4 regions of the Streptomyces sp. NPDC050211 genome follow, and region 1 is predicted to be linked to each of the others. Evidence: riboswitches for the same ligand, from Rfam matches in the RefSeq annotation. Region 1 holds a riboswitch; each other region holds the start of a gene.
What was found. Region 1 has a riboswitch for cyclic di-AMP ahead of AB0I98_RS03150 (transglycosylase SLT domain-containing protein). Riboswitches for the same ligand answer to the same signal wherever they lie in the genome.
Positions count from the first base shown of each region.

Region 2: it holds a riboswitch for cyclic di-AMP, as region 1 does, so the genes downstream of both, AB0I98_RS22925 (transglycosylase family protein) here and AB0I98_RS03150 (transglycosylase SLT domain-containing protein) in region 1, are expected to answer to the same signal.
Region 3: it holds a riboswitch for cyclic di-AMP, as region 1 does, so the genes downstream of both, AB0I98_RS22630 (LysM peptidoglycan-binding domain-containing M23 family metallopeptidase) here and AB0I98_RS03150 (transglycosylase SLT domain-containing protein) in region 1, are expected to answer to the same signal.
Region 4: it holds a riboswitch for cyclic di-AMP, as region 1 does, so the genes downstream of both, AB0I98_RS44875 (C40 family peptidase) here and AB0I98_RS03150 (transglycosylase SLT domain-containing protein) in region 1, are expected to answer to the same signal.

Region 1 is NZ_JBFALC010000002.1:248,746-256,109, forward strand. Features, by position in the region: gene AB0I98_RS03135 (CHRD domain-containing protein) at 1-507, opposite strand, end outside; gene AB0I98_RS03140 (polyprenyl synthetase family protein) at 654-1,664, opposite strand; gene AB0I98_RS03145 (CocE/NonD family hydrolase) at 1,879-3,870, shown strand; cyclic di-AMP (ydaO/yuaA leader) riboswitch at 4,145-4,312, shown strand; gene AB0I98_RS03150 (transglycosylase SLT domain-containing protein) at 4,318-4,800, shown strand; gene AB0I98_RS03155 (HAD family hydrolase) at 4,804-5,616, opposite strand; gene fahA (fumarylacetoacetase) at 5,915-7,135, shown strand; gene AB0I98_RS03165 (M56 family metallopeptidase) at 7,305-7,364, shown strand, end outside.
Region 2 is NZ_JBFALC010000023.1:12,652-20,015, reverse strand. Features, by position in the region: gene eno (phosphopyruvate hydratase) at 1-683, opposite strand, end outside; gene AB0I98_RS22925 (transglycosylase family protein) at 1,016-1,696, opposite strand; cyclic di-AMP (ydaO/yuaA leader) riboswitch at 1,700-1,882, opposite strand; gene AB0I98_RS22920 (transglycosylase family protein) at 2,060-3,043, opposite strand; gene AB0I98_RS22915 (cytochrome P450) at 3,485-4,747, opposite strand; gene AB0I98_RS22910 (nucleoside triphosphate pyrophosphohydrolase) at 4,744-5,715, opposite strand; gene AB0I98_RS22905 (SurA N-terminal domain-containing protein) at 5,786-6,433, opposite strand; gene AB0I98_RS22900 (serine/threonine-protein kinase) at 6,585-7,364, opposite strand, start outside.
Region 3 is NZ_JBFALC010000022.1:87,459-94,822, forward strand. Features, by position in the region: gene AB0I98_RS22605 (aspartate aminotransferase family protein) at 1-1,161, shown strand, start outside; gene AB0I98_RS22610 (XRE family transcriptional regulator) at 1,226-1,819, shown strand; gene AB0I98_RS22615 (DUF6126 family protein) at 1,816-1,938, shown strand; gene AB0I98_RS22620 (tyrosine-protein phosphatase) at 1,966-2,763, opposite strand; gene AB0I98_RS22625 (alpha-galactosidase) at 2,935-5,004, shown strand; cyclic di-AMP (ydaO/yuaA leader) riboswitch at 5,301-5,465, shown strand; gene AB0I98_RS22630 (LysM peptidoglycan-binding domain-containing M23 family metallopeptidase) at 5,470-6,435, shown strand; gene AB0I98_RS22635 (SGNH/GDSL hydrolase family protein) at 6,671-7,364, shown strand, end outside.
Region 4 is NZ_JBFALC010000090.1:5,979-13,342, forward strand. Features, by position in the region: gene AB0I98_RS44865 (ATP-dependent Clp protease proteolytic subunit) at 1-179, shown strand, start outside; gene AB0I98_RS44870 (hypothetical protein) at 186-494, shown strand; cyclic di-AMP (ydaO/yuaA leader) riboswitch at 843-1,054, shown strand; gene AB0I98_RS44875 (C40 family peptidase) at 1,058-1,531, shown strand; gene AB0I98_RS44880 (ATP-binding protein) at 1,598-2,059, opposite strand; gene AB0I98_RS44885 (helix-turn-helix transcriptional regulator) at 2,272-3,141, shown strand; gene AB0I98_RS44890 (DUF397 domain-containing protein) at 3,151-3,375, shown strand; gene AB0I98_RS44895 (8-amino-7-oxononanoate synthase) at 3,438-4,565, opposite strand; gene bioB (biotin synthase BioB) at 4,713-5,849, shown strand; gene AB0I98_RS44905 (adenosylmethionine--8-amino-7-oxononanoate transaminase) at 5,842-7,122, shown strand; gene bioD (dethiobiotin synthase) at 7,124-7,364, shown strand, end outside.

The sequences.
Region 1 (7,364 bases):
GAACGAACCGGGGTCGGACTTCAGCGAGTTGAGCAGGGCGGCGTCGCCGACCTTGACGGTGCCGGTGACGGTCTTGCCCTTGGCGCCCGCGAGCAGCTTGGTGAAGTCGACCTTCACACCGCCGTTGGTGCCCTTGGCGCCCTGGTGGATGTGGAGCAGGGTCGGCTTGTCCGTGCCGCGCCACTTCACGGCGACGGACACCTTGTCGCCCTTCACCTTCACGAACTGGAGCGCGGCGCCGTCCTTGTCCCCGACGGCCGGACCGCCCGCCACGGGCACCTCGTTGGCGCCCCGCAGACTGGCGGCGAGGATGGTCCCGCCCTTGCCGCCCGCCACGGTGCCGCTCTGGCTCACGATGCCTTCGCCTCCGGTGTGCCCCGCGTGGTCGGCGCGGTTGTCTCCGGCGGCGAAGGCGGGAATCACCGCGGCGGCGACACCACCGGCGGCGGCCACCGCGACAGCGGTGACGATCAGGCTCTTACTGCGCAGTGAGAACGTCGCGTTCATGCCCATAATTCTTTTGTCTCCCCGTAATGCAGCCGACGCCCCCTGCGTCAGCTTCTGGGCATGAATACGGAGGCGATCTCAGTCTGGACTCAGTCCAGCAGTGTGACCTGCGTCACGTTGCCAGTCCCCGCTGCTCAGCGCCGGAACTAGCCCGCCCGATGCACCACGGCGTCGCACAACTCCAGCAGCGCCGCCTTCGCATCGCACTCCGGCAACGGAGCCAGCGCGGCCCGCGCGTCCTCCGCATACCGCACCGTGTCCCGCCGCGCCTGCTCCAGCGCCGGATGCCCACGCAGCCCCGCGAGCGCCTCCGCGAGCCGCGCGTCGTCGCTCAGGTCGGAGTCCAGCAGCTCGCACAGCGCGACATCCTCGGCCAGCCCCAGCCGGGCCGCCCGCTCCCGCAGCCGCAGCACCGGAAGGGTCGGAATCCCCTCGCGCAGATCGGTCCCCGGCGTCTTCCCGGACTCGTGCGAGTCGGACGCGATGTCCAGGACGTCGTCGGCGAGCTGGAAGGCGACCCCGAGCCGCTCCCCGTACTGCGTCAGTACGTCGATCATCGTCTCGTCGGCGCCCGACATCATCGCCCCGAACCGGCACGACACCGCGACCAGCGACCCGGTCTTCCCGCTCAGCACGTCCAAGTAGTGCTCGACCGGATCCCGGCCGTCCGTCGGGCCGGCCGTCTCCAGGATCTGCCCGGTCACCAGCCGCTCGAACGCCTCGGCCTGCACCCGCACCGCCTCCGGACCGAGATCGGCGAGGGTGTGCGAGGCGCGCGCGAAGAGGAAGTCACCGGTGAGCACGGCGACCGAGTTGCCCCAGCGGACGTTCGCGCTGGGCACCCCGCGCCGTACGGCCGCCTCGTCCATCACGTCGTCGTGGTACAGCGTCGCGAGGTGCGTCAGCTCGACGACCACGGCGGACGGCACGACCCCCGGTGCGTACGGGTCCCCGAACTGCGCGGAGAGCATCACGAGCAGCGGCCGGAACCGCTTGCCGCCGGCCCGCACCAGATGCTGCGCGGCCTCGGTGATGAACGGGACCTCACTCTTGGTGGCTTCGAGCAGCCCTTCCTCGACAGCCGCCAATCCGGCCTGGACATCGGCTTCCAGAGCCTGGTCCCGCACGCTCAGCCCGAACGGCCCGACGACGGTCACGAGGGGTCTCCTGTCTGCTGGTGTCCACTGGCGTTTACACGGTTTGTCGATAGGTCGCTGCCATCACTCAAGTCAGCGTATCCGGTCACCTTTCGATCACCCATGCCCACCCACCCGTGCAGCACGGGCGGTATCGGATCACGACCGGTATGTTTTCGATCATCTGAAAAGAATGGATATCTATCGACTTACCCGGAAGTAGGGAGGTGTGTCCATGAACATCCGCACGTCCTTCCCCTACGAGACGACTCACGAGGACCTCCGCATCCCTCTGTCGGACGGGACCCTGCTGTACGCGCGCGTGTGGCGCCCGCTCACCGACGAGCCCGTACCGGCGCTCCTCGAGTACCTCCCGTACCGCCTGACCGACTGGACGGCCCCGCGCGACTTCCAGCGCCACCCCTGGTACGCGGGCCACGGCTACGCCTCCGTCCGGGTCGACGTGCGCGGGCACGGCAACAGCGAGGGCGTCCCGGGCGACGAGTACGCGGTGACGGAGCTGGCCGACGGGGTCGAGGTGGTCAACTGGCTGGCCGCGCAGCCCTGGTGCGACGGCAAGGTGGGCATGTTCGGCATCTCCTGGGGCGGCTTCAACTCCCTCCAGATCGCGGCCCTCGCGCCCGAGCCGCTCAAGGCGATCGTGACCGTCTGCGCGAGCGACGATCGCTATGACAACGACGCGCACTACATGGGAGGTTCCGTCCTCGCGGCGGACATGCACGCCCGGGCCGCCACCCTGCTCGCCTCCGCCCCCCGGCCGCCCGATCCCCGGTACGTCGGCGAGGCCGCCTGGCGCGAGATGTGGGTCGAGCGCCTGGAGGCCGTCCAGCCCCTCATCCACACCTGGCTCGCCCACCAGACCCGGGACCGCTACTGGCGCCATGGCAGCGTCTGTGAGGACTACGGCGCGATCAAGGCGGCCGTCCTCGCGGTGGGCGGCTGGCACGACCCGTACCGCGACACTGTGCTGCGGCTCGTCGAGCACCTCCCGTCCGATCGCGTACGAGGACTGATCGGCCCCTGGTCGCACCAGTACCCCGACCGCGGCCTGGCGCCCGGCCCGGCGATCGGCTTCCTCCAGGAGACGCTGCGCTGGTGGGACCACTGGCTCAAGGGCAAGGGCGCACTCCCCGAGCCCCTGCTGCGCGCCTACGTCACCGACTCCCACCGCCCCGCCGCGGTCTACGGCACCCTGCCCGGCCGCTGGGTCGGCGAGCCCGCGTGGCCCTCCCCGAACGTGACGACGGTGACGTACGCCTGTCAGGGCGCCCCCGTCCTCGTACGGTCGCCGATGCACACCGGGGTCGACGCCGGCCGTTTCCTCCCCATCGGCAACGATGCCGACCTCCCGCCGGACCAGCGGGAGGAGGACGCACGGTCGGTGTGCTTCGAGTTTCCGGTGGCCGAGGAGACGTGGGTGCTGGGGCGGGCGCGGGTGGGGCTGCGGGTGACTGCTCAGGTGCCGCGGGGGCAGATCGTGGCGAGGGTATGTGACATAGCACCGGACGGCTCGTCGACCCTGGTCACGCGCGGAGCCCTGAACCTCTCGGCACGAGCGGGCCGCGACCGAACCGTGCCGTGGACGCCGGGCACCACCGAAGAGGTGACCTTCGAGCTGAACGCCATCGGCCACGCCTTCCCGCCCGGTCACCGCATCCGGCTTGCCGTCTCCTCCGCGTACTGGCCATGGATCTGGCCGCAGCCCGACTCGGCGGCGGGCTTCACCCTGGACCCGGCGGGCAGCTTCCTGGAACTGCCCGTACGGAAGCGCGAATTCGACCGGAATATCCGTTTCGAGGAGCCCGAGCAGGCCGAGCCGCTGGGCGTCAACTTCCCCGCCACGCTCGACGAACCGCGCCCCGAGCGCCTGGTGGTGCGGGACGTCGCGCGGGGCGCGTGGCGCCTTGAGGTCGACCCGCGGTACGGCGGCACGCGCGTGTACCCCGACGGACTGGAGTGCACCGAGGACGCGCTGGAGACGTACACGATCGACGAGACGGATCCACTGTCGGCCCGCACCCGCTCGGACTGGTCGATCCGGCTGCACCGCCCGGAACAGGGCTGGGACACCACGGTCCGCACCCGCTCGGAGATCACCTGTGACGGGGACCACTTCACCACCTCCGACGAGGTGATCTGCACGGAGGGCGGCCAGGTCCTCTTCCATCGGACCTGGGAGAAGCGCATCCCGCGAACGGCCGGTTAATAAAGCCCTCTTGGCATGATTGCCCGTTTTGCCGCGCTTGCGGACATGCGTGATGTGACTCACGTCCCAACCTGTACAGAAAACACACAGGCACTCGCCGATCCGCCTTCCGTCATGGCCAGTTGAGCTTGGCGAGTGCAAAGGATCAAGCAGCACATTCGCCCCACACCAAGGTCAATAGGTGCGATGTGTGAATCCGGTACTTGTTTCGGACATGTGCTCTCGCATACGTTCCCGGCCTGTCGGGCGGACGCCGAATCCTGCCACCGCCCGAACGACCCATTGACCGACTCACCGCACGGCAGGAGCGGGGGACCCAGGAAAGCCGCCGGACCGGACGCCGCGCCGGGACGGCTCGGGGTGAAGTCATGCCCGTGGGGTGTGGCCGGGCACCTCCCAGCCCGAACCCGACAGCTCACCTCGCAGGCGCCGGAGAGGAACTTCGCCATGGCCGCAGCCGGTAAGCACCGTCGTACCAGAACCGCCCGCATCACCCGCGCCATCGCCGTCGCCGGCACCGGCGTCGCCGTCCTCGCGCTGCCGGTCATCGGCGCGACCAGCGCCTCGGCCGCCACCCCGACCGTGGCCACCGCCACCTCGCTGGGCTACGCCGACACGCTCGACGGCTGGATCCGGGCGTCCCTCCAGGTGATGGCGCAGAACGGCATCCCCGGGTCGTACGACGGCATCTACCGCAACATCATGCGGGAGTCCTCGGGCAACCCGGCCGCCATCAACAACTGGGACTCCAACGCCGCCGCGGGCACCCCGTCGAAGGGCCTCCTCCAGGTCATCGACCCGACCTTCGAGGCCTACCACGTGGCCGGCACCGCGTTCAACCCGTACGACCCGGTCGCGAACATCACCGCCGCCTGCAACTACGCGTTCCAGCGGTACGGCTCGATCGACAACGTCTTCGGCGCGTACTGAGGACTACCCCGTCGGGCAGAGACGTTCGAGGACGACCGCGATGCCGTCGTCCTCGTTCGACAGGGTGATCTCGTCGGCCATCGCCTTGAGTTCGGGATGGGCGTTGGCCATGGCGACGCCGTGCGCCGCCCAGTCGAACATGGGGATGTCGTTGGGCATGTCCCCGAAGGCGATGGTCTGCCCGGGTCCCAGCCCCAGATACTCGGCGGCCAGCGCGAGACCGGTCGCCTTGGTCACCCCGCATGGCTGGAGTTCGACGGTCCCGGGCCCCGACATGGTGACCGTCGCGAGTGAACCCACCACCGAGCGCGCCGTCGCCGCCAACTCGTCGTCGGACAGGGCCGGATGACGCAGCAGCACCTTGCTGATGGGCGCGCACCACAGGTCGTCGCGGCGCCCCACGCGTACGGCGGGCAGGGTCGGGTGGGGCATCAGATACCCCGGTTCGATGAGCGTGAGCCCGTCGACGCCGTCCTGGTCGACGGCGGCGTACACCTGCCCGATCTCCGCCTCGATCTTGCCGAGCGCGGTCTCGGCCAGCTCCCGGTCCAGCGTGACGGACCACAGCAGACGGTCCGCGCCGGCGTCGTACACCTGCGCGCCCTGTCCGCACACCGCGAGCCCCCCGCTGCCGAGGATGTCGAGCAACGGCCGCACCCTCGGGGCCGGCCGCCCCGTCACCACCAAGTGCCGGGCGCCGAACGCCGTCACCTGCGCAAGCGCGGCGAGCGACCGGTCGGAGAGCGTGTCGTCGCCCCGGAGCAGGGTGCCGTCCAGGTCAGTGGCGATGAGTGAATATGCGATGGGTGCGGCCATGATCAGAGAATACGGACAGAAAGCCCGACCGACTCGACGCGAACAGGACGCCTCCTACGGCGACTTGGGCCGCAGAGCCCCCGTTTCACTCCCTCGGGACACCCCCGGACCGGCTGACACCGTGACGCCGTGACGTCTCCTTCCCGAAGGCACCTCCGAGACGCCACCGCCGCCGTCCGGAACGGCTTCGGTCACGTCGCTGACCTGCGGCTGCCGCAGCAGGCCTCGCCCCCGTAACGTGTGCCGCGACCACATGACACACCTGGCATACGGACCGCACGAGAGCGAGGCAGCACCCATGCCCCCCTTCGATGTCCCCGAGGGCGACCCCTTCGGCCCGCACAACCTTCCGTACGGTGTCTTCTCCCCCGCCGGTTCCACGGAGCGGAGGGTCGGGGTCCGGCTCGGCGACCACGTCCTCGACGCGGGCGCGGCGGCGCACGCGCTCGGCTCGCCGTACGCCCCCCTGCTCGCCCGGCCCACCCTCAACCCGCTGCTGGCCGCGGGCCGCACCACCTGGTCGGACGTACGGCGCGCGCTGACGGCGTGGCTGACGGTGCCGTCCCACCGGGAGACAGTCGCGCCGCTGTTCCACCCCCTGTCCTCGGTGACCCTGCATCTCCCCTTCGAGGTCGCGGACTACGTCGACTTCTACGCCTCCGAGAACCACGCCCGGAACGTCGGCCGCATCTTCCGCCCCGACGCCCCCGACTCCCTGACCCCCAACTGGAAGCATCTGCCGATCGGTTACCACGGCCGCTCCGGCACGGTGGTCGTGTCGGGCACGGATGTCGTACGACCGTCAGGGCAGCGCAAGTCCCCCGCCGACCCGGCGCCCGTCTTCGGCCCCTCCGTCCGCCTGGACATCGAGGCGGAGGTCGGCTTCGTGGTGGGCACGCCGTCGCCGATGGGCCGGCCGGTGGGGCTCGGCGACTTCCGGGACCACGTCTTCGGCCTCTGCCTCCTCAACGACTGGTCCGCACGCGACATCCAGGCCTGGGAGTACGTCCCCCTCGGCCCGTTCCTCGGCAAGTCCTTCGCCACGTCGGTGTCGGCGTGGATCACACCGCTGGACGCGCTGGAGGAGGCGCGGGTGGCGCCGCCGGAGCGGACGCACGCGTTGCTCCCCTATCTGGACGACACCGCGTCCGACGTGGAGCCCGGCGGCTACGACCTGCGCATCTCGGTCGCCGTCAACGGCCATGTGATCTCCGAGCCGCCCTTCTCCACCATGTACTGGACCGCCGCCCAGCAACTGGCCCACATGACCGTCAACGGCGCCTCCCTGCGCACCGGCGATCTCTACGGCTCCGGCACGGTCAGCGGCCCGGCCGAACACGAACGCGGCTCCCTCCTGGAACTGACCTGGAACGGCCGCGACGCCCTGGAACTCCCCGACGGCAAGCGGACGTTCCTGGAGGACGGGGACGTGGTGACGCTGTCGGCCTGGGCGCCGGGGGCGGACGGGGTGCGGGTCGGGGTGGGGGAGGTTGTGGGGCGGGTCGTGGCGGGGAGCTGAGGGGGAGGGCTGACGCGGGGGGTGACGGAGGGGCGGGCGCGGGCATCGGGTCGTGCTTGTCCCATGACTCGGGCGGTCATCGCCGTCATACTTACGGCGGGCGGGATGCCCCGTAGCCGCACCCCCTCCCGAAGTGCAGCCTTCCCGACCAGGATCCGGAGACCCTGGCATGACCGTCTGCCTGCTCCTGCTGAGCGTCGTCGCCCTCACGGCCGCCGTGCCGGTCCCG
Region 2 (7,364 bases), on a different contig from region 1:
ATGGCCTCGATGATGAGGTCGAGGGCGGCGCGGTTGGACTCCAGGTTCGGGGCGAAGCCGCCCTCGTCGCCGAGGCCGGTGGACAGGCCCTTGGTCTTCAGCACCTTCTTGAGGGTGTGGTAGACCTCGGCGCCCCAGCGCAGGGCCTCGGAGAAGGTCTCCGCGCCGATGGGGGCGATCATGAACTCCTGGATGTCCACGTTGGAGTCGGCGTGCGAGCCGCCGTTCAGGATGTTCATCATCGGCACCGGCAGCAGGTGCGCGTTCGGGCCGCCCAGGTAGCGGAAGAGCGGGAGGTCGCTGGCCTCGGAGGCGGCGTGGGCGACGGCGAGGGAGACGCCGAGGATGGCGTTGGCGCCGAGCGAGCCCTTGTTGTCGGTGGCGTCCAGGTCGAACATCGCCTGGTCGATCAGGCGCTGCTCGGTGGCGTCGTAGCCGACCAGCTCCGGGCCGATCTGCTCGATGACGGCGAGGACGGCCTTCTCGACGCCCTTGCCCATGTAGCGGTTGGGGTCGCCGTCACGCAGCTCGATGGCCTCGAAGGCGCCGGTGGACGCACCGGACGGAACGGCGGCACGACCCGTGCTGCCGTCGTCGAGGCCGACCTCGACCTCGACCGTGGGGTTGCCTCGGGAGTCCAGGATTTCCCGGGCTACGACGACGTCGATGGACGGCACGAGCATCTCCTTCGTGGATGTGACGCGGTTTAGCAGGACCGCAGCGGCTCTGCGAGATGAGCCTAACCGGCTCCGGGCGATCGGCCACCGGGTCACCCACCCGATGGACAGAACCGAGAGCAAATTGTTTCTGAACGGAACAAAAAGTGTGTCAGAAGTGAGCCGGACGCGGGGCAGAAGCGGGGCAGAAAAAAGCCCCGCCCCGGTGCGTACGGGGGAATGACGCACCGGGGACGGGGAGCCCGTGGGGACGGGGGGACCCTCACGAGGCCTTCACCATGAGGACCACGGATGTGAGGGAGCTGTGGTTCAACTGTGTCCTGCCTGCGGAGGCAAGATCACTTGAGGTGCAGCTGCTGACCCGGGTAGATGAGGTCGGCGTCCGAGACGATGTCCTTGTTGAGCTCGAACACCTTCGCCCAGCCGCCCTTGACGTCGTGCTCCTCGGCGATGGTGCTGAGGGTGTCGCCCTTGACGACCTTGTACTCGCCGTCGCCCTTCTTGACCTTCTTGCCGGTCGGGGTGGTGACGGTCTTCTTGGTGCTCTGCTCGGGCGCGGGGCGCTCGGCGGAGCGGGAGGCCGACTGCTCCTCGCTGGAGCGCGTGGTGCTCTCGCTGCTCTGGTTCGACGAGGAACCGTTGTACGAGGCGCTCGACAGGCCGGTGCCGCAGTTCGGCCAGGCACCCTTGCCCTGGCCCGCGAGGACCTTCTCGGCTATCTCGATCTGCTGGGCCTTGGAGGCCTGGTTGGCGGTGGCGGCGTACTGCGTGCCGCCGTACGCGGCCCAGGTGGAGGCGGAGAACTGCAGACCGCCGTAGTAGCCGTTGCCGGTGCTGATGGACCAGTTGCCGCCGGACTCGCACTGGGCGACGGCGTCCCACTCGGAGGCGGTGGCGGCGGAGGCGTTGCCGGCCGCCATCAGCGGGGCGGCGACGGCGGCACCGGTGACACCGGCGATGGCGATGGCCCGAGTGGCCTTGGACGGACGGCGGTGCTTGCCCTTGCCGGAAAACAGCATGGTTGATCCCCTCACCGACGCCTGCGAGGTGAGCTGTCGGGTTCGGGCCGGTTGAGTTGCCCGGCCATGTCTCGTACGAGGCTCTGGTCTCGTACGGGGCACGGCTTCACCCCAAGCCGCTCGGTCAACTGACGGGCGCGGCACTTACCTTGGGTCCCCCGCTCCTGCCTACGGCGCTGTTAAGCGACGACTGTTCCCGTGCGGCCACTGGCAGGATTCGGCGTTGTGGCAGCCGGGGCTCGTGTTGGCGAGCGGTGATGACCGTAGACACGCGATCCGCGGAATTTCAAAGACGATCAGGGCTTCTGAGACTCATCCCACACTTTCACCGAACCGGACATTCAGCGCTAAACAGGGAGTCAACTACCGCTGGTTTTCGCCCGTTTCGACACCGACTTCGAGGGTCTGACCGGGGATGATGAGGTCCGGGTCGGTACCGATGGTTCCCTGGTTCTCGGTGTAGAGCGCACGCCATCCGCCGCTCACCTCAAGGGAGTCGGCGATCGTCGTGAGAGTGTCCCCGGCGCGGACGCTGTAGGAGGCGTGACGGCCGGCGGTGTCGGCGCGCACCTCACTCTCGGCCTCGTCCGCGCTGACGCCCCGATGTTTGCCGGTTCCGGTGCCGGTGTCCGTAAGGTACGAAGAGCCGCCACTCTGGCCTGACTTGTCCGTATCGTCATCCTCGGCGGAACCCGTGGAGGCACTCGGGCTGGATTCGACGAATGTGTCCGACTTGGCCGGGTTGTCCGTCGTATCCGACGGCTCGTCAGACGGAGACGGGGAGGACGGCGAAGGAGAGGACGAGGAAGGGGAAGCCGAGGGGGACGACTCCGAAGACTCCGAAGACGAGGACGACTCAGGCGAGTCGGACAAACCGGGTGAGTCAGATGAGTCGGAGGAAGCGTCGGGCGACGTGGACGGTTCGGCCGATGCCTCGCCCTCCAGGCCCGTGTCGACGTTCGCCGAGCGGGAGTCCTCACCGAGGCCGTGGAGCAGTCCGCATGCGGGCCACGCGCCGGCGCCCTGGTCCGCGAGGATCTTCTCGGCGACGGCTATCTGCTGGGAACGGCTGGCCTGGTCGGCACTCGGGGCGTAGTCGAGGCCGCCGTACCGCTCCCAGTCCTCCTGGGGCAACTGCAGTCCGCCGAAGAACCCGTTGCCGCTGTTGGCGCTCCAGGCGCCGCCGCTCTCACACTCCGCGACCTTGTCCCAGGTGCTGCCGTCGGCCGCGCTCGCGCCGCTCGCACCGAGGAGGGGGATGGCGATGGCGGAGCCGGTCACTCCGGCCGCGACGAGCAGGGCCGGGGCCTGACGGGGGCGACGGTGACGACCGTTCCCGGAGAGCATGCGGGGGCCTTTCGCGAGACAGCAGGGACCGGCGCGGCGGGTGAGGCTGGGGGGCCGCGCTGATCCGTGAACGTATAGGCAGCCCCTCACTTGTCACAAGTTAATGCCGCGTAGATCACGTGAAGATCACAGACGTGAGTGCGTGTCACCTTTGCGCAGGTGAGGCGAGTTGGCCAGGTGGCGCGAACTCGACGGGCAAGTCACCAGCCGGTCGAGGTGAACGCGACCGGCAGGCCATCAGACCGGTGGCGCGCACTCGACCGGCAGACCAGCAGACCCGCGGCGCGCACTCGACCAGCAGACCAGCAGACCCGCGGCGCGCACTCGACCAGCAGACCAGCAGACCCGCGGCGCGCACTCGACCAGCAGACCAGCAGACCCGCGGCGCGCACTCGACCGGCAGACCAGCAGACCCGCGGCGCGCACTCGACCAGCAGGCCATCAGACCCGCGGCGTGAACTCGACCGGCAGTGTGCGTAGGCCGCGCATGATGAGTCCGCCGCGCCATCTCAGGTCGGTCGGATCCATCGCGAGTCGCAGGTCGGGGAGGCGGGTGAGGAGGGTGGCGAGGGCGGTCTGGCCTTCCAGGCGGGCGAGCGGGGCGCCGAGGCAGTAGTGGATGCCGTGGCCGTATCCGAGGTGCTGGTTGTCACGGCGGCCGAGGTCGAGGACGTCGGGGTCGGCGAACCGCTCCGGGTCCCGGTCGGCGGCGGCGAGGACGACGAGGACGGGGTCGCCGGCGGCGATCGCCTGCCCGCCGATGGTGAGCGGCTCGGTGGCGAACCGCCAGGTGGCCAGTTCCACGGGGCCGTCGTAGCGCAGGAGTTCCTCGACGCCGGTTTCCAGGAGGGCGGTGTCGTGGGCGGCGAGGGACCTCTGGAGGCGGGCGCGCTGCTCGGGGTGGGTCAGGAGGGCGTACGTGCCGTTGCCGATGAGGTTGACGGTCGTCTCGAAGCCGGCGAACAGGAGGATGAAGGCCATCGCCGCGGCCTCGTTCTCCGTGAGGTGCTCGCCGTGGTCGGAAGCGCGGATGAGACCGGAGATGAGGTCCTCGCCGGGCGTGGGTTCGGCGGGGAGGGCCTCGCGCTTGCGGTGGATGAGGTCGGCGAGATAGCCCCGCATCTTCTTCACCGACCGCGCGACTCCGCCCCTGGGGCCGCCTTGATGCCGGATCATCATGCCCGCCCAGTCCCGGAAGTCGTCCTGGTCCTCGCGCGGGACGCCGAGCAGGTCGCAGATGGCGAGGATAGGGAGCGGGAACGCGAACTCGTGGATGAGGTCGGCGGATCCCTTCTCGGCGAACCCGTCGATGAGGTCGTCGGCGAGTTCCTGGACCCGGGGCGCGAACTCGGCGACGCGGCGCGGGGTGAACGCCTTGGAGACCAGCCTGCGCAGCCTGGTGTGGTCCGGCGGATCGATGTTCAGCAGATGCGTCATCAACTCGGCCTTGCGCTCACCGGGGATGCCGGTCTTGCCCTTGGCGTGCGCGGGCTCGTCATGGTGCGCCGGGTTCTTGGAGAGCCGCCCGTCGGCAAGTGCCTGCTTGGCGTCGGCGTACCGGGTGACCAGCCACGCCTCCACACCGCTGGGCAGCCGCGTCCGGTGAACCGGGGCGTGCTCGCGGAGCCAGGCGTAGGCGGGGTAGGGGTCGCTCGCGAACTCCCAGGTGAACAGCTCGGGGGCGGGAGCGGGGTGCGCGCTCATACCCCCTCCGTCTCCCGGATCGTGTCCCGGTACGCCCGGGCCGCCGCCCGCAGCGCGGCCTCCGGGTCGACCCCGTCGGCCTCGGCGCGGGACGCGAGCGCCAGTAGCTCATAGCCCACGCCCTCGGCCTTCGGCAGCGGCACGTCCAGTCCCGCCGTACGCACGCGCGACGCCAGCTTCGCCGCGAGGGCGAGGCCGGGCTGGCCGAGGGGGACGCCGTCGGTCACCGACGTCCGCCGCTTCTCGGCCGCCTTGGTGCGCAGCCAGTGCTCCTTGACCTCCTCGGGGGTCGTCGCCGTCTCGTCGCCGAACACATGCGGGTGGCGGTGGATGAGCTTGGTGACGATGCCGCCCGCCACGTCGTCGATGGAGTAAGGGGAGTCAGTGTCCTCCTCGGCGATGCGGGCGTGGAAGACGACCTGGAGCAGGACGTCCCCCAACTCCTCGCGGAGTTCATCGGCGTCGCCGTCCTCGATCGCCTCGACGAGTTCGTACGCCTCCTCGATCGCGTACTTCGCCAGGCCCTTGTGGGTCTGCTGCGACGACCAGGGGCACTCGCTGCGGATCCGGTCCATGACCTGGACGAGGTCGAGGAGGCGGGCGCCCGGCAGGTCGTACGAGGCCGGCAGCAGCTCCAGGTCGGGCATGTGGAAACGGCCCGATCCCGCGAGCCGCGCGAGGCCGTCCGTCAGGGCCGGTTCGCCCTCGCCCGTGGCGACGACCACCACCGTCCGCCCTCCGGCGCAGATGTCGACCAGTTCCTCGGCGGTCGGGGACGCCTCGTCCACCGATATCCCTGCCTCCCGCAGATACGGCAGCTGCGGGTGCGCGCCGTCCGCGCACAGCACCCGGTCGGCGCCGTGCAGCGTCTGCCACGCGGACCAGGACAGCAGTCCGGGCGCGACGCGGTGGCTGGTGGTGAGCAGGATGATGCGGCCGGGGGCCTGTTCTGCGCTGGTTGCGTTCACTCTCCGAACGTAACGCACCCCGCTGACGGCGCCCCGAGTTATCCACAGGGGGGCGGATGCCGCCCTGCCGTTACGCCGTCTCCCGCGTCCCCGTCGCCGTGACCTCTCGTACCCACGGGGTCTTCGCGTCGACGCGGCTGCTCTTCTCGACGTCCCAGGCGCCGTAGCGCGGGTTGAGGTCGACGTTCAGTTTGTCGGAGGCATCGGACAGTGCCTCCCAGAAGGCGGGCTGGCCGGTGTCCGTGCCGAGGTTCTCGGCGAGCTTCTGGGCCTCCAGCTGGAGGCGGAGGTTCTCGTCGAGGCGCTCCGGGGGGACGCCGTACTGCTGGAGCCAGGTCGTCTCCAGCCCCTTGGCGCCGCCGGCCTGCTCCTCCAGGGAGGCCCGCATCTCCTGGATCTCCTTGCGGGATACGGTCACGCCCGCGTCCTGGGCGGCGCGGTGCAGCACCTGATCGAGGACCATGCCGTGCAGGGTGTCGCGGGTGAGGCTGCCGGTCTTGGCGATGGCCTGCTCGTACTGCGCCTCGTCCGCGACGACCGCGCGCTGGGCCTCACGTACCTCGCTGACCCTGTTCTCCAGCTGGGAGACAGTGATCCGCTGTCCACCGACGACGGCTGCCGCGCCGGGGTGCGCATCGTTTCCGCAGGCGGTGAGAAGAGGGGCCGCAGCGACGAACGCGGCGGAGAGGAGGAGCGCGGTGCGACGGCGGCGGTGCAAGGAAGCCTCCCGAGGAGATTGTGCGGCGGTGCACAAAGTCTTGCGGTGATCGATGGTAGGCAGTGGCCAAGCTCTGGCCAACCCATTCGACCAACGATTCATCAGGACTTCGGGCACCGGCGCGTGTCCCGGGTGCGCCCGAACGCCGACGTCAGCCGCGAACCTGCCCCAACCACTGCAGTGTCCGGCGGATGTCCGTCGCGAGTGGGTGGCCGGGGCCGTGCAGGCGTTCCACGTCGAGTACCAGGCGGGCGAGGGTGTCGTGGGCGGCGCCGCGGTCGCCGAGGGCGAGGAGGAGGTGGCCGATGCGGCGGCGCACGTCGTGGGAGAGGTGGGGGTCGCCGGCGACGTACTGGTTCTCGTAGTACGGCAGGAGCGTGCGGTACTCCGCGAGTGCCGCCGCCGGCTGGCCGAGCTGTTCGAGGCACTGGGCGGCCTCGTAGCGGAAGCGCAGGGACTGGGGGTCGGCCTGGCCCGCCTCGGCGGCGCGTTCGTCGGCGAGGCGGCGGAGTTCGGGCAGCGCGCGCCGGTACTGGCCGTCGTCCATGAGCGTGGCCGCGTACTGCTTGCGCAGGGTGCGGACGACCGGTGAGTGCTCGCCGTGCTGTTCGGCGGCGACGGGCAGGATCGCGCCGAGGATGTCGACGGCCTGGGTGATGCGGCCCTCGCCGAGGAGTCGCTTGACCTCGTCCACGGCGCGGGCGACGTCCGGCTTCTCGGCGACGGGCGGGACGACGGGGGCGGGCTGCGGCGCGGGTGTGCGGGCGCGGTCCGGCCAGGGGGCGTGCGGGCGCAGGAAGGGGCGTCTGGGGTCGAGGGGCGCCGCGGTGGGTGTCCCGCGCCCGGGCAGGAGCAGCGCCAGGTGCTCGTACACCTCCTGCGCGGAGGTGGGCCGGTGCTGCGGGTCCTTGGCGAGCAGACCCAGGACGAG
Region 3 (7,364 bases), on a different contig from region 1:
CCCGTCGTCCGCAAGGCGCTGCACGATGTGCTCGACGCACAGCTCGCCGACCTCACCCGCTTCGACTGCCAGCCGCTGCCCGGGCTGCTGGCCGAGCGGCTGCTCGCGCACAGCCCGCATCTGGACCGGGTGTTCTTCGGCAACAGCGGCACCGAGGCGGTCGAGACCGCGCTGAAGTTCGCCCGCCGCGCCACCGGAAAACCCCGCGTCCTGTACTGCGAGCACTCCTTCCACGGCCTGACCACCGGCTCGCTGTCCGTCAACGGCGAAGACGGCTTCCGTGACGGCTTCGCCCCGCTGCTGCCCGACACGGCCGTACCGCTCGGTGATCTCGTCGCGCTGGCACGGGAGTTGAAGAAGGGCGACGTCGCCGCCCTGATCGTCGAGCCGATCCAGGGCAAGGGCGTCCTCGAGCCCCCGCCCGGCTATCTGCGCGCCGCCCAGGAGCTGCTGCACAAGCACAAGGCGCTGCTGATCGCGGACGAGGTGCAGACCGGGCTCGGCCGGACCGGGGACTTCTACGCCTACCAGCACGAGGACGGCGTCGAACCGGACCTGGTCTGCGTCGCGAAGGCCCTCTCCGGCGGCTATGTGCCGGTGGGCGCCACGCTCGGCAAGGACTGGATCTTCAAGAAGGTCTACTCGTCGATCGACCGCGTGCTGGTGCACTCGGCGAGCTTCGGGTCCAACGCCCAGGCCATGGCAGCGGGCCTGGCCGTCCTGTCCGTCATGGAGAACGAGCAGATCGTCGCCAACGCCCGTGCCACCGGAGACCTGCTCAGGTCCCGGCTCGCGGCCCTGGTCGACAAGTACGAACTGCTCGCCGACGTACGCGGCCGGGGCCTGATGATCGGCATCGAGTTCGGCAGGCCCAGCTCGCTGAAGCTGCGCAGCCGCTGGACGATGCTGCAGGCGGCCCGCAAGGGCCTGTTCGCGCAGATGGTGGTCGTGCCACTGCTCCAGCGGCACCGGATCCTCACCCAGGTCTCCGGCGACCACCTGGAGGTGATCAAGCTGATCCCGCCGCTGATCGTCGGCGAGCGGGAGGTGGACCGGTTCGTCGAGGCCTTCACGGCCGTGATGGACGACGCCCACAGCGGGGGCGGTCTGATGTGGGACTTCGGGAAGACGCTGGTCAAGCAGGCGGTGGCCAACCGCTAGGGGCGCTTTTGCCTGTGAGGCAAGAAATTTGCCCTGCGGGCAAGCCTCCGGCTGAATGGAGGGCATGAGCTCTCCCGACCTGCCCGCCGTGGCGCCGCAGCTGAGAGCCCTGCGGCGCCGTGCCGCCCTCACCCTGGAGGCCGCGGCGGGCGCCGCCGGGCTGTCGCCCGCCCATCTCTCCCGGCTGGAGACCGGACAGCGCCAGCCCTCGCTGCCGATGCTGCTCGCCCTGGCCCGCATCTACGGTACGACGGTGTCCGAGCTGCTCGGCGAGACGGTCGCCGACCGGGACGCCGTCGTACGCGCCGCGGACATGGAACCGACCGCGGCGGGCGGCTGGACGTACCGCCAGGCCGGGGCGCCCGGCCGCGGCATGCAGGCCCTGCGCCTGCGTGTGCCGTGCCGCTCCCAGGGCGACATCGTGCGTGTGCACCCCGGTGAGGAGTGGCTCTATGTGCTTCAGGGGCGGCTGCGGCTGCGCCTCGGGGACACCACGCATCTGCTCGCGCCCGGCGACAGCGCGCACTTCGACTCGCTGACCCCGCATCGGATCGCCGCGGAGGACCGCGACGGGCTGGAGCTGCTGTTCGTCCACACCCTGCTGCAGAGCCCGACGGCCGCACTGTGCCTGGGCCCCGACCCGGGAGTCATGCCATGAGCGACATGGAGGAGAAGTTCCCGCGCGCCCTGTGGGTGCGCCTGATCATCTACCTCGCGGTGGGGCACGTGTTCGCGGGCTTCATCTACCTGCTGTTCGAGCTGGGGGCGAAGCAGTAGCCGTACATCCTCAGTTGACGTGCGCCCTCAGTCGAGGAGGCGCTCGCGCAGCCGCTCGCGGGTCTCGGGGGTGACTCCGAGGCCCTGTGCCAGGTAGGCGTCGACGCCGCCCCAGGTGGCCTCGATGGTCTCGAAGGCCGCGGTGAGGTATTCGGCGCGGGCGTCGAAGAGAGGGCTGAGCAGTTCCATGACCTCGGGGGAGTAGGCGGAGGCCGAACTGCTGCTGCGGTGGACCTTGTAGCGGCGGTGCTTGGCGTTCGACTCCAGGTAGTCCGCCACGATCGCCTCGCGCTCGACGCCCAGGGCGAGCAGCGTCACGGCTATGGAGAGCCCGGCGCGGTCCTTGCCGGCCGCGCAGTGCATCAGGGCGGGGAGGCTGTCCTCGGCGAGCGCGTGCAGCACGCGGGAGTGCTCGGCGGTGCGCTCCTTGATGATCGTGCGGTACGAGGTGATCATCCGCTGCGCGGCCTTGCCGTCGGCGAGGATCGTGCGCAGCTGGTCGATGTCGCCGTCGCGGACCATCTTCCAGAACTCGGCGCCGTCCGCCGGGTCGGTCAGCGGGAGGTTCACATTCCGCACGCCGGGCAGCTCGACGTCCGGGCCCTCCAGCTTCTGGTCGGCCGCGTTGCGGAAGTCGAAGATCGTGTGCAGGCCGAGCGAGCCGAGGAACGCCGCGTCCTCCTCGGTCGCGTGCGCGAGATGCCCGCTGCGGTACAGCACGCCCTGTCGCACCCGTCGTCCGTCCACGGTCGGCAGTCCGCCCACGTCACGGAAGTTGCGCACGCGGGCCAGCTCCGGCTCGGTCGACGGGATCTGCTGCGTCACGGGGGCTCCCCTCCCAGTCGGCTTCGTCGGCGCGGCTCGTCGACGGGCACGCACTCGACCATACGACATGGATTCCTGGGGCAATGAGTTGTCCACAGGCGTTGTCCCGGGGTTCACGGACATAGATGATGTTGGTACTTGAGTGCACCTGTTCGGAACTGTGGAGACGTGATGCTGGAAATTTCCGAGAACGGCCGTACGTGGCTCCTGACCGGGCCGACCAGCGGTTACGCCATCCATCTCACCGACAGCCACGAGCTGCTGCACCTGCACTGGGGCCCGCGGATCACGCTCGCCGACGCCGAGGCCCTCGCCGTCCGTCCGCTGCCGGACTACCGGCCCTTCGAGGCCCCGCTCGACGGACGCGAGGAGTACCCCGTCGAGGGCGGCCCCCGCTTCGCCCGGCCCGCCCTCTCCGTACGCACCGAGGAGCGGCGCGGCACCGAGTGGCGCTTCGAGGCGTACGAGTCCGAGGGCGACGCGCTGCGACTGCGATTCCGCGACGGCGGCCTGGCCGTCACGCTGCACTACCGGATGCGCGACGACGTGGTGGAGCGCTGGGTGACCCTCGACAACGAAGGGCCGGAGGTCGAGCTGCTGCGGGCCGACTCCGCGGCCTGGACCCTGCCCGACCGCGACAGCTGGCGGCTCTCCCAGCTGCACGGCCGCTGGGCCGCGGAGTCCCGCCTCGTGCGCTCCGACCTCACCTACGGTGAGAAGGTCATCGGCAGCCGCCGCGGACATACCGGACATCAGCACCTGCCCTGGGTCGCGCTGGACACCGACGCGACCGAGGAGCGCGGCGAGGTCTACGGCTGCGCGCTCGGCTGGTCCGGGTCCTGGCGGATCGCTGTGGCCCAACTCGCCGACGCGCGCGTGCAGATCACCGGCGGCGCCGGCTACGACGACTCGGGCCTGCTGCGGCTGGCGGCGGGCGAGTCGTTCACGACGCCCGTCTTCGCCGGTCTGTGGAGCGACGGCGGCTACGGCGGGGCGAGCCGCGCCTGGCACGCGTACCAGCGGACGTATGTCATTCCGGACGCGGGCGAGGACCGGCCGGTGCTCTTCAACTCCTGGGAGGCCACCGAGTTCGAGATCTCCGAGGAGCAGCAGCGGGCGCTGGCGCGGCGGGCCGCGGACATGGGCGTGGAGCTGTTCGTGGTCGACGACGGCTGGTTCGGGGCACGGACCAGCGACCGGGCCGGGCTCGGCGACTGGACACCCAACCCCGACCGCTTCCCCGGCGGGCTCAAGCCGCTGGCGGACCACGTGCACGGTCTCGGTATGCAATTCGGCATCTGGGTCGAGCCCGAAATGGTCAATCCGGACAGCGACCTGTATCGCGCCCACCCTGAATGGGTGCAGCACCAAACCGGGCGCAAGCGGACGGAATTCCGCAATCAGCTCGTACTGAACCTCGCCCGCGGGGACGTTCAGGAATACCTCAGGGAGCAGCTCGACACGCTCCTCTCCAGTGCCCCGATCGACTATGTGAAGTGGGACTTCAATCGCTGCTTCACCGACGCGGGCTGGCCGGGAGAGGCGTATCCGCAGCGGTTGTGGGTGGACCATGTGCGTGCGCTGTACGGGCTGTTGGACCGGCTGCGGGACGCGCACCCCGGCGTCGCCTTCGAGTCCTGCTCGGGCGGCGGCGGCCGGATCGACCTCGGCGTGCTGGGCCGTACCGACCAGGTGTGGACCTCGGACAACACCGACCCGCTCGACCGGCTCGCCATCCAGCACGGCTTCAGCCAGGTCCACCCCGCGCGCGTGATGGCGGCCTGGGTCACCGACAGCCCGAACGCCATGCTCAACGGCCGGGTCAGCTCGCTGCGCTTCCGCTTCGTGAGCGCCATGGCCGGGGTGCTCGGGGTCGGCGGTGACCTCACCGAGTGGACGGACGACGAGCTGGCCGAGGCTCGGAACTGGGTGGGTCTGTACAAGGAGATCCGGCCCCTCGTGCAGCGCGGCGACCTCTACCGGCTGCGGCCCCCGCAGGGCGGGCTGAGTGCGGTGCAGTACGTGCTCGGCGACGAGACCGTCGTCCTCGCCTGGCTCGAGGCGCAGCGTTACGGCGAGCCCGTTCCGGCGCTGCGACTGCGCGGCCTCGACCCGACAGGGTCGTATGAATGCCGCGAAACGGGCGAAGTTCACCGGGGTGCGGTCTTGCTGCACCACGGGTTGCGCACGGGGCTGCGTGGTGACCTCGATGCGGCAGTTCTCCGCCTGCGTCGCATCTGAGTGATCTGTCCGAATTAGGATCTTCATTCCAACTCGCTCTGGAATAAAGCGTCCTGTGGTGAAGCTGCGTGAGCAGCGTCATATTCGTGACCGAGCGTTGTCCGTCATGTTCACGTAATTCACGTGGTTTTCCAGGGGATTGAATCCACTGGCCGGGGTGGAATTCACGGAGGGTGACTGGGTTTTCTCACAAGGGATCAAGAGAAACGCACAACCGTGGAACCTCTTGCTTGTCCCTTTGCGTCTTGGTCGCTTACGTTCGCCACCAATCCGGACGGACGCCCAATCCTGCCGCCGCCCGGAGACCGCTCAACTCACCCGTGAACGGCAGGAGCGGGGGACCCACAGGTACAACCGCCTGTTCCGGTCTCCGGAACGGCTAGGGGTTAAGTCGCCACCGCGCGGCCGGACATCTCCAGTCCGCACCCGACAGCTCACCTCGTAGGCGCCGGAGAGGAATTCGTCATGCCCGCGAAGGGTAAGCACCGCCGTCCCAAGAGCCAGCGCTTCACTCGCTCCATCGCCGTCGCCGGAACCGGTGGCGCCGCGCTCGCCCTCCCGCTCCTCGGGGCCACCGGAGCGCATGCCGCTCCCGCCAAGTCGGTTTCGGAAAAGGCCGTTCAGTCGGTTCCGACGACCGAAAAGAAGGCCGCGGAGAAGACCGCCGCCGCGAAGAGCTCGGGTGTACGGACCTATTCGGTGCGGGCCGGTGACTACCTTTCGAAGATCGCCGACGAGCAGAATGTCAGCGGTGGCTGGAAGAAGCTCTATGCGGACAACCGCGAGGCCGTCGGCTCCGACCCGTCGATGATCCACCCCGGCCTGAAGCTCTCGATCGGCAAGAAGGCCACGACCGGTTCTTCCAAGTCGTCGTCCTCTTCGTCGGCTTCGTCTTCATCGTCCTCTTCTTCGCCGAAGTCGTCCGGTTCTTCTGATTCATCTGGTTCATCCGCTTCGGGTTCGTCGAAGTCGTCCTCGAACACGGCGACCACCCAGTCCTCCGACACCACGAGCACGGCCGGCGGCTTCGCCCTCCCCGTGGCCGGTGCCAGCATCGGTACCCCGTACCGCATGTCGGGCAGCATGTGGTCCAGCGGCTACCACACCGGCGTCGACTTCGCCGCCCCGACCGGCACTCCGCTCAAGGCCGTCGGTGCGGGCACGGTCGTCTCCGCGGGCTGGGGCGGCGCGTACGGCAACGAGGTCGTCATCAAGCTGGCCGACGGCCACTACGCGCAGTACGCCCACCTGTCCTCGCTCTCCGTCTCCAGCGGCCAGAGCGTGACCGCGGGCCAGCAGATCGGCCTCTCCGGCTCGACCGGCAACTCGACCGGCCCGCACCTGCACTTCGAGATCCGCACCACCCCGGACTACGGCTCGGACGTCGACCCCGTCGCCTACCTCCGCTCGAAGGGTGTCTCCGTCAGCTGACACCCGGCGCCTGAAGCGTCCCCCACGCCACCGAAGGCCGGACCCCGATCCCCGGGTCCGGCCTTCGGTGCCGGCCGTGCGGGAATCCCGGTCGGGACGTATTCCTGAATTGGCGAACACTTTAGGAGTGGCTTATCTCACCGTCCGTCAACCCCTTCCTACGGTCGCGTAGCTCACATCCGAAGGTGAATCATGGGCCGACGTGGCAGACGATTCGAAGAATGACATCAGATCAGTGATCGGGTCGTACGTGGCGGTGGGGGACAGCTTCACCGAGGGCGTCGGCGACCCCGGCCCCGACGGGGCGTTCGTCGGCTGGGCCGACCGATTCGCGGTACTGCTCGCGGACCGGCGGCCGGAGGGCGACTTCGAGTACACCAACCTTGCCGTGCGCGGCAGACTCCTCGACCAGATCGTGGCCGACCAACTCCCGCGGGCCGTCGAACTCGCCCCGGACCTGGTCTCGTTCTGCGCGGGCGGCAACGACATCCTCCGGCCCGGAACCGACCCCGACGAGGTCGCCGAGCGCTTCGAGCGGGCGATCGTCCGGCTCACCTCGGCCGTCGGCACCGTCATGGTGACGACCGGCTTCGACACCCGGGGCGTCCCGGTGCTGAAGCATCTGCGCGGCAAGATCGCCACCTACAACGGACATGTCCGGGCCATCGCCGACCGGTACGGCTGCCCGGTGCTCGACCTGTGGTCCCTGAAAGCCATTCAGGACCGGCGGGCCTGGGGCGACGACCGGCTCCACCTCTCGGCCGAAGGGCACACGCGCGTGGCGCTGCGCGCCGGCCAGGTCCTCGGCCTGGAAGTCCCGGCAGACCCCGAGCAGCCCTGGCCCCCGCTGCCCCCGCGCGGCACCCTCGAGGTGCGGCGGGACGACGTCCACTGGGCGCGCGAGTATCTGGTGCCGTGGATCGGGCGGC
Region 4 (7,364 bases), on a different contig from region 1:
GGATCAGGGCCCGCCTGGAGGAGATGCTCGTACGGCACACCGGGCGCACGCGCGAGCAGGTGAGCGCCGACATCGAGCGGGACAAGATCCTCACGGCGCAGCAGGCCGTGGACTACGGGCTGGTGGACCGGATCATCCCCAGCCGCAAGGACACCATGGCTCCGCCCACCGGGAAGTGACGGCCCGTGCTCCCACCCGAACTCCCGCCGCTTCCCGCCCTCACGCGCGCCGAGGGCGAGTTGATCGACCGTTATCTCGATGTGGTCGACCTGCTGGGCCGGATCAACCCGGCGCACCACGGGGACACCTACCGCGGACTGCGCGCCGCCCAGGCGTTGGTGTCCAAGGCGACCGAGCTGCGCGACGCGCTGGCGCTGATGCACCAGCGGGGCGAGACCGAGTTGCACGCCCCGACGCTCACGCGGGCGCTGCGCGTGCTGGACGGCGAGCGCCGGACGGCGCGTGTCATCGTGCCGCCGCGCTCCGACAGTTGACGCACTGTTGACGAATCCCGCCTCCGGTCCGGGCGTTCGCCACCGCGGCGAGTCGTCCGGACCGGGGCTCAAACGGACCAAATGACGTACCCCTGTTCGGAGTAGATGTTTGTCGTTTTTTGCGACCGACGGGGTTGCGCAACCCGCTTGCCTCCGGCGCGGATGAGAGGTTTTCGCGCTGGTCCGGGGGTCCGTGGCGCCCTCGACATCCACCCGAACACAGGGGTGTCCACCCGAACGGGTGAGTGGTGAGTAACACCACAAATCACCGATTCCATTGGGTATTTCGCTCACGCGTGAGTGAAGATCCGTGTCTGACGACAAGCCCCCGCCGCAGCGGCGGGGCGGTCCGGGCGGACGCCGAATCCTGCCGCCGCCCGGATGACCGGTCGACAGAAGTGGATCGGCAGGAGTGGAGGACCCAAGCACGACGGGTCGCCGGAACGGTCACGCCATGACCGGGTCGAGCAGCCCTTGGGGTGAAGCCGCGTCAGCGGCCGGGCAACTTCGCCAGCCCGAATCCGACAGGTCATCCTTCACAGGCGGCTGACGAAGGGTTGCGCATGACTGCGCTCAATCGTGTCCCGTCGCTGATGGCCCGGGCCGGTACGGCCTCGGCCCTCACCCTGGCCGCCGTGGGCGGCTCCGTCGTGGTGCCGGGTCTCTCCTCAGACGCCGCGGCCGCCACTCCGGCGACGAAGGCGCTCCAGGTCGCGGCTTCCAAGAAGGGCTCGCCGTACAAGTACGGCGCCACGGGGCCGCGCCGGTTCGACTGCTCGGGGCTGACGCTGTACTCGTACAAGAAGGCGGGCAAGAGCCTGCCGCGGACGGCCGCTCAGCAGTACAACAAGACGCGCCACATCTCGGCCAAGAGCCGCAAGGCCGGAGACCTGGTCTTCTTCCACTCGGGCTCGAACGTGTACCACGTCGGCATCTACGCCGGGAAGGGAAAGATCTGGCACTCCCCGAAGACCGGGGACGTCGTAAGGCTGCAGAAGATCTGGACCAGGAGCGTCTGGTACGGCCGGGTCAAGTGACCTGAGCGACGCGGTGGCGGCGCCCTGACGCGCCGCCACCGCGTCATCCCACACCGGACCTGATTTCTAAGGGTCCTGCTGTACCGCTGTCGTCGTCACGGGCCGCGCCGGTACCGTCCACGGCAGTTCGATGGAGACCGTTTTGCCGCCCTCCCGGGTGGGCCGGATTCTCAGCTTGCCGCCGAACTCGGCGGTCAGCCAACGGATGATCACGAGCCCGCGGCCGTTGTCCTGCTGGACGGCCGCGGGCAGTCGTTTGGGAAAACGCGGATGGCTGTCGGTGACTCCGATGCGCAGGTGCTCGTCACGGTCGAGTTCGAGGTCCACCGTGAAGGTGGGTGACTGCCCGAACGTGTGCTGTACGGCGTTGGTGGCGAGTTCCGAGACGATGAGGCGGATGGTGTCGGCCAGTTCCGTGTCGGCCGGCAGTCCCCATTCCGCCAGGGTGCCGACCACGTAGGTGCGGGCTGCGGAGACCGAGGCGGGATCGCTCGGCAGAGTGACGGATGCTTCCAGATGGTCTGCCATGGCGACGTCGTCCCTTTCCCACGGGACCGCAGTCCGACATGGAGCGGAGGGTTCGAGTACGGTCCCGGACTGGTGCTTCGTCGCCAGACTGCCATCACCGGGCCGGTCACGGGTGCGATCCACCAAGATATGCATATATCTGTCGCTCGAAGCGGTGAACTCTGCGACGGCAGACCGTATTTGGGCGGCCCGGAAGGAGTAAGGAGGAGCCCATGCAGCACGGTCCCGCGGTACGCCGCCGAAAACTGGGCGCCGAATTGCGCACGCTGCGCACCGGCGCCGGGCTCACGAGCGGCGAGGCGGCCCGGCTCGTGGGCTGGCACCAGTCGAAGGTGAGCCGCATCGAGACCGGCGCGAGCGGGGTGAAACCGGCCGATGTGCGGTTACTCCTGGACGCCTACGGAGTGGCGGATCCTCAACTACGGGAGTTGCTGCTGGTGTTGGCGGGACAGGACGACAGTGCCGGGCGGCACCACTGGTGGCATGCGTATCGGGGCGTGCTGCCGCCGACGTACCGGGATTTCATCAGCCTGGAATCCCAGGCCAGCGCGATGCGCACGCTGGAGACCTCCGTCGTTCCGGGGCTGTTGCAGACGCCGGAGTACGCGCGGGCGGTGACCCGGGCCGCGGTGGGCGGGCTGGACGAGGACGCAGACGACCGGCTGGACGCACTGGTGGAAGTGCGCCTGGCCAGGCAGGACGTGCTGCGCTCGCGGCCGCCCCTGGTGCTGAGCGCGGTGCTCGACGAGGCGGTGCTGCACCGGGAGATCGGCGGGCCGGACGTCATGGCACGGCAGCTGGAGCGGCTGATCGAGGCGGCTCGCTACCCCCAAGTGCGGCTTCAGGTCCTGCCGTTCGCGGCCGGTGCCCACATCGGTATCACCGGGCCTTTCGTTATCTTCTCATTTTCGAGCACTTCTGATCTGGATGTGGTTGTTCTCGACCACTTGACGAGTAGCCTCTACCTCGAGCGGAAAGAAGACCTCCAGGCCTACACCGAGGCCTTCAACACCCTTCAGTTCCACGCCCTTTCGCCCGAGGACTCGTTGGACTACATCGCCGGGATAGGTGCCGGCGTGTAAGGAGGCACCATGTCTGCACTGCCTCGGAACGTCACTTCCAGTACTCAACTGCACGGTGTGCAGTGGCTGCGCAGCAGCTACAGCACGGGAGCGAACAACTGCGTCGAGACGGCCCGGCCGCTGTCCGGCCCGGGGGCCGGGCTGCTGGCCGTACGCGACTCCAAGGACCCGGCCGGACCCGCGCTGCTCTTCTCCCCCGAGAGCTGGGCGGGATTCACGGCCGCGTTGCGGTGATCGCCCGCACCTCGCGACCCCTTTGAATCAGTTCGCGCGACGCACGGCCATGTCACGCCGACTCATGGTCGCGTCTCGCCGATCACTTCCACAGCGCGCTCGATCTGGTCCTCGAAGAGGTCCGCTCGGGCGGTGAGCCTCAGCCGTGAGATGCCGTCGGGCACGGAAGGAGGACGGAAGCAGCCCACGGCGAGACCTGCCGTACGGCAGTCGGCCGCCCACCGCACGGCGCCCTCAGGGGACGGCGCGCGCACGGAGACGACCGCGGCGTCCGGACGTACCGCTTCCAGACCCGCGGCGGTCAGGCGTGTGTGGAGTTCGCGTGCCACCGCACGCGCCCGCGCCGCCCGCTCCGGCTCGCGGCGCAGCAGCCTGAGCGCCGCCAGGGCCGCCCCCGCCGCGGCGGGGGCCAGGCCCGTGTCGAAGATGAACGTGCGGGCCGCGTTGACCAAGTGCTCGATGACCCGGGCGGGTCCGAGTACGGCGCCGCCCTGGCTGCCGAGCGACTTGGACAGCGTGACCGTCACCACGACGTCGTCCGCGCCCGCGAGTCCCGCCGCGTGCGGGGCGCCGCGCCCGCCGTCGCCCAGGACGCCGAGACCGTGGGCGTCGTCGACGACCAGACCGGCGCCGTGCTCCCGGCATGCCGTCGCGAGCTCCGTCAGCGGGGCGGCGTCGCCGTCGACCGAGAAGACCGTGTCGGACACGGCGACGGCAGGCCCGTCGTGGGTCCGCAGTGCCTTGCGTACGGCGTCCGGGTCGGCGTGCGCGACGACCTGGGTGGTGCCGCGGGCCAGCCGGCAGCCGTCGATCAGCGAGGCGTGGTTGCCGGCGTCGGAGACGATCAGTGAGCCGTGCGGGGCCAGCGCGGTGACCGCGGCGAGGTTGGCCGCGTAGCCGGAGGAGAACACCAGGGCCGCCTCGAAGCCGCAGAAGTCCGCCAGCTCGCGTTCCAGTTCGGCGTGGAGCGCGGTCGTGCCGGTGACCAGGCGGGAGCCGGTGGCGCCGCCGCCCCAGGTGCGGGCCGCGGAGGTGGCCCCCTCGACGACCTCGGGGTGGCGGGCCAGCCCCAGGTAGTCGTTGCTCGCGAGGTCGAGCAGCGGCGAGTCGGCGGGGCGGGGCCGCAGGGTCCGTACCAGTCCGGCGCGGCGGCGCAGCTCCGCCTGTTCGTCGATCCAGCCGAACGCCATGACTCCTCCGGGGCTTTTGTAGGCAGTGCACAGACAGTAGTCGCCGGGCCAGCCGCCCAGGATGTGGCAATACCCACACGTCGAACCGCCTCTGTTGTCCGATCTCTCCTTGGCCCGGGGCGGTTCCGTAGGACAGGATCGGACCTCATGGACCTGCTGAACACGCTGGTGGACAAGGGGCTTCGGCGCGAGCGGCCGACCCGCGAGGAAGCACTGGCCGTCCTCGCCACCTCCGACGACGACCTGCTCGATGTGGTGGCCGCGGCCGGCAAGGTACGCCGGCACTGGTTCGGCCGACGGGTGAAACTCAACTACCTCGTCAACCTCAAGTCCGGCCTGTGCCCGGAGGACTGCTCCTACTGCTCCCAGCGGCTGGGCTCCACGACCGGGATCCTGAAGTACACCTGGCTCAAGCCCGACGAGGCCTCCCAGGCGGCGGCCGCCGGGCTGGCCGGAGGTGCCAAGCGGGTCTGTCTGGTGGCGTCCGGACGCGGTCCCACCGACCGTGACGTGGACCGGGTCGCGGGCACCATCAAGGCGATCAAGGAGCAGAACGAGGGCGTCGAGGTGTGCGCCTGTCTCGGTCTGCTCTCCGACGGCCAGGCCGAGCGGCTGCGCGAGGCCGGCGCCGACGCCTACAACCACAACCTCAACACCTCCGAGGCGACGTACGGCGACATCACCACCACCCACACCTACGCCGACCGCGTCGACACCGTGCAGAAGGCGCACGCGGCCGGGCTGTCCGCCTGCTCGGGCCTGATCGCCGGGATGGGCGAGTCGGACGAGGACCTGGTCGACGTCGTCTACTCGCTGCGTGAGCTGGACCCGGACTCGGTTCCGGTCAACTTCCTGATCCCGGTCGAGGGCACCCCGCTCGCCAAGGAGTGGCACCTCACCCCGCAGCGCTGTCTGCGCATCCTCGCGATGGTGCGGTTCGTCTGCCCGGACGTCGAGGTGCGGATCGCGGGCGGCCGTGAGGTCCATCTGCGCACGATGCAGCCCCTCGCCCTGCACCTGGCCAACTCGATCTTCCTCGGCGACTATCTGACCACCGAGGGCCAGGCAGGCCAGGCGGACCTGGAGATGATCGCGGACGCCGGGTTCGAGGTGGAGGGCTCGGACCAGGTGACGCTGCCGGAGCACCGGGTGGGCGGCGGATGTCACGAGGGCGGCGGAGCGTGTGCTTCCGCAGCCGAAGGACCTCAGGTCAACGAGGCCCGTACGGACCTCGTCGCCGTACGCCGCCGGGGCGCCGGAACGGATCTCGCGCCCAATGCCTGACCTGACCGTCCCCGAGCTGCTGGACCTCGACCGGCGGCACGTCTGGCATCCGTACGGGCCCATGCCGGGCGTGGTGGAGCCGCTCGTCGTGGAGTCGGCGAGTGGGGTCCGGCTGAAACTCGCGGACGGCGCGGGCGAGTTGATCGACGGCATGTCGTCCTGGTGGTCGGCGATCCACGGCTACCGCCACCCCGTACTCGACGAGGCCGCGCGCGAGCAACTCGGCCGGATGAGCCATGTGATGTTCGGCGGGCTCACCCACGAGCCCGCCGTACGGCTCGCGAAGCACCTTGTCGACATGTCGCCCGACGGCCTGGAACATGTCTTCCTCGCCGACTCCGGTTCGGTGTCGGTCGAGGTCGCGGTCAAGATGTGCCTCCAGTACTGGCGTTCGCTCGGCCGCCCGGCGAAGCAGCGCCTGCTGACCTGGCGCGGCGGCTATCACGGCGACACCTGGCAGCCGATGTCGGTGTGTGACCCCGAGGGCGGGATGCACGACCTGTGGACCGGCGTGCTCCCGCGCCAGGTGTTCGCCGACGCGCCGCCGACGGAGTACGACGAGGCGTACGCCGACCACCTGCGCGCGCTGATCGAGCGGCACGCCGACGACCTGGCCGCGGTGATCGTCGAGCCGGTGGTGCAGGGCGCGGGCGGGATGCGGTTCCATTCCCCCGCGTATCTGCGGGTGCTGCGTGAGGCGTGCGACGCGTACGGCGTACTGCTGGTGTTTGACGAGATCGCTACGGGGTTCGGGCGGACGGGCGCGCTGTTCGCGGCGGAGCACGCGGCGGTGACGCCCGATGTGATGTGCGTCGGCAAGGCGCTGACCGGCGGCTATATGACGATGGCCGCCACCCTGTGCACCTCCCGGGTGGCCGAGGGCATCTCGCAGGGCGAGGTGCCGGTGCTGGCGCACGGTCCGACGTTCATGGGCAATCCGCTGGCCGCGTCGGTGGCCTGCGCCTCGATCGAGCTGCTGCTCGGCCAGGACTGGCTCGCGGAGGTCAAGCGGATCGAGGCGGGCCTGCGGGAGGGGCTGGCCGAGGCCGCGGCGCTCCCGGGTGTCCGTGATGTCCGGGTCCTCGGCGCCGTCGGGGTCGTCCAGCTCGACCACGCGGTGGACATGAGGGCGGCCACGGCGGCGGCCGTGCGCGAGGGCGTGTGGCTGCGGCCGTTCCGCGACCTCGTCTACACCATGCCGCCGTATGTCACGGGCGACACGGACGTCGCACGGATCGCGCGCGCGGTGTGCGCGGCGGCGCGGGAGGGATGACATGCCGGTCCTGGTGATCACGGGCACGGGCACGGAGGTCGGCAAGACCGTCGCGACGGCCGCCGTCGCCGCCGTAGCGCTCGCGGCCGGGCGGTCGGTGGCCGTCCTGAAGGCCGCGCAGACGGGCGTACGACCGGACGAGCGCGGGGACGCCGACGAGGTCGCGCGGCTCGCGGGTGCCGTGACGGCGGTCGAACTCGCCCGGTATCCCGACCCGTTGGCGCCGGCGACGGCCGCGCGAC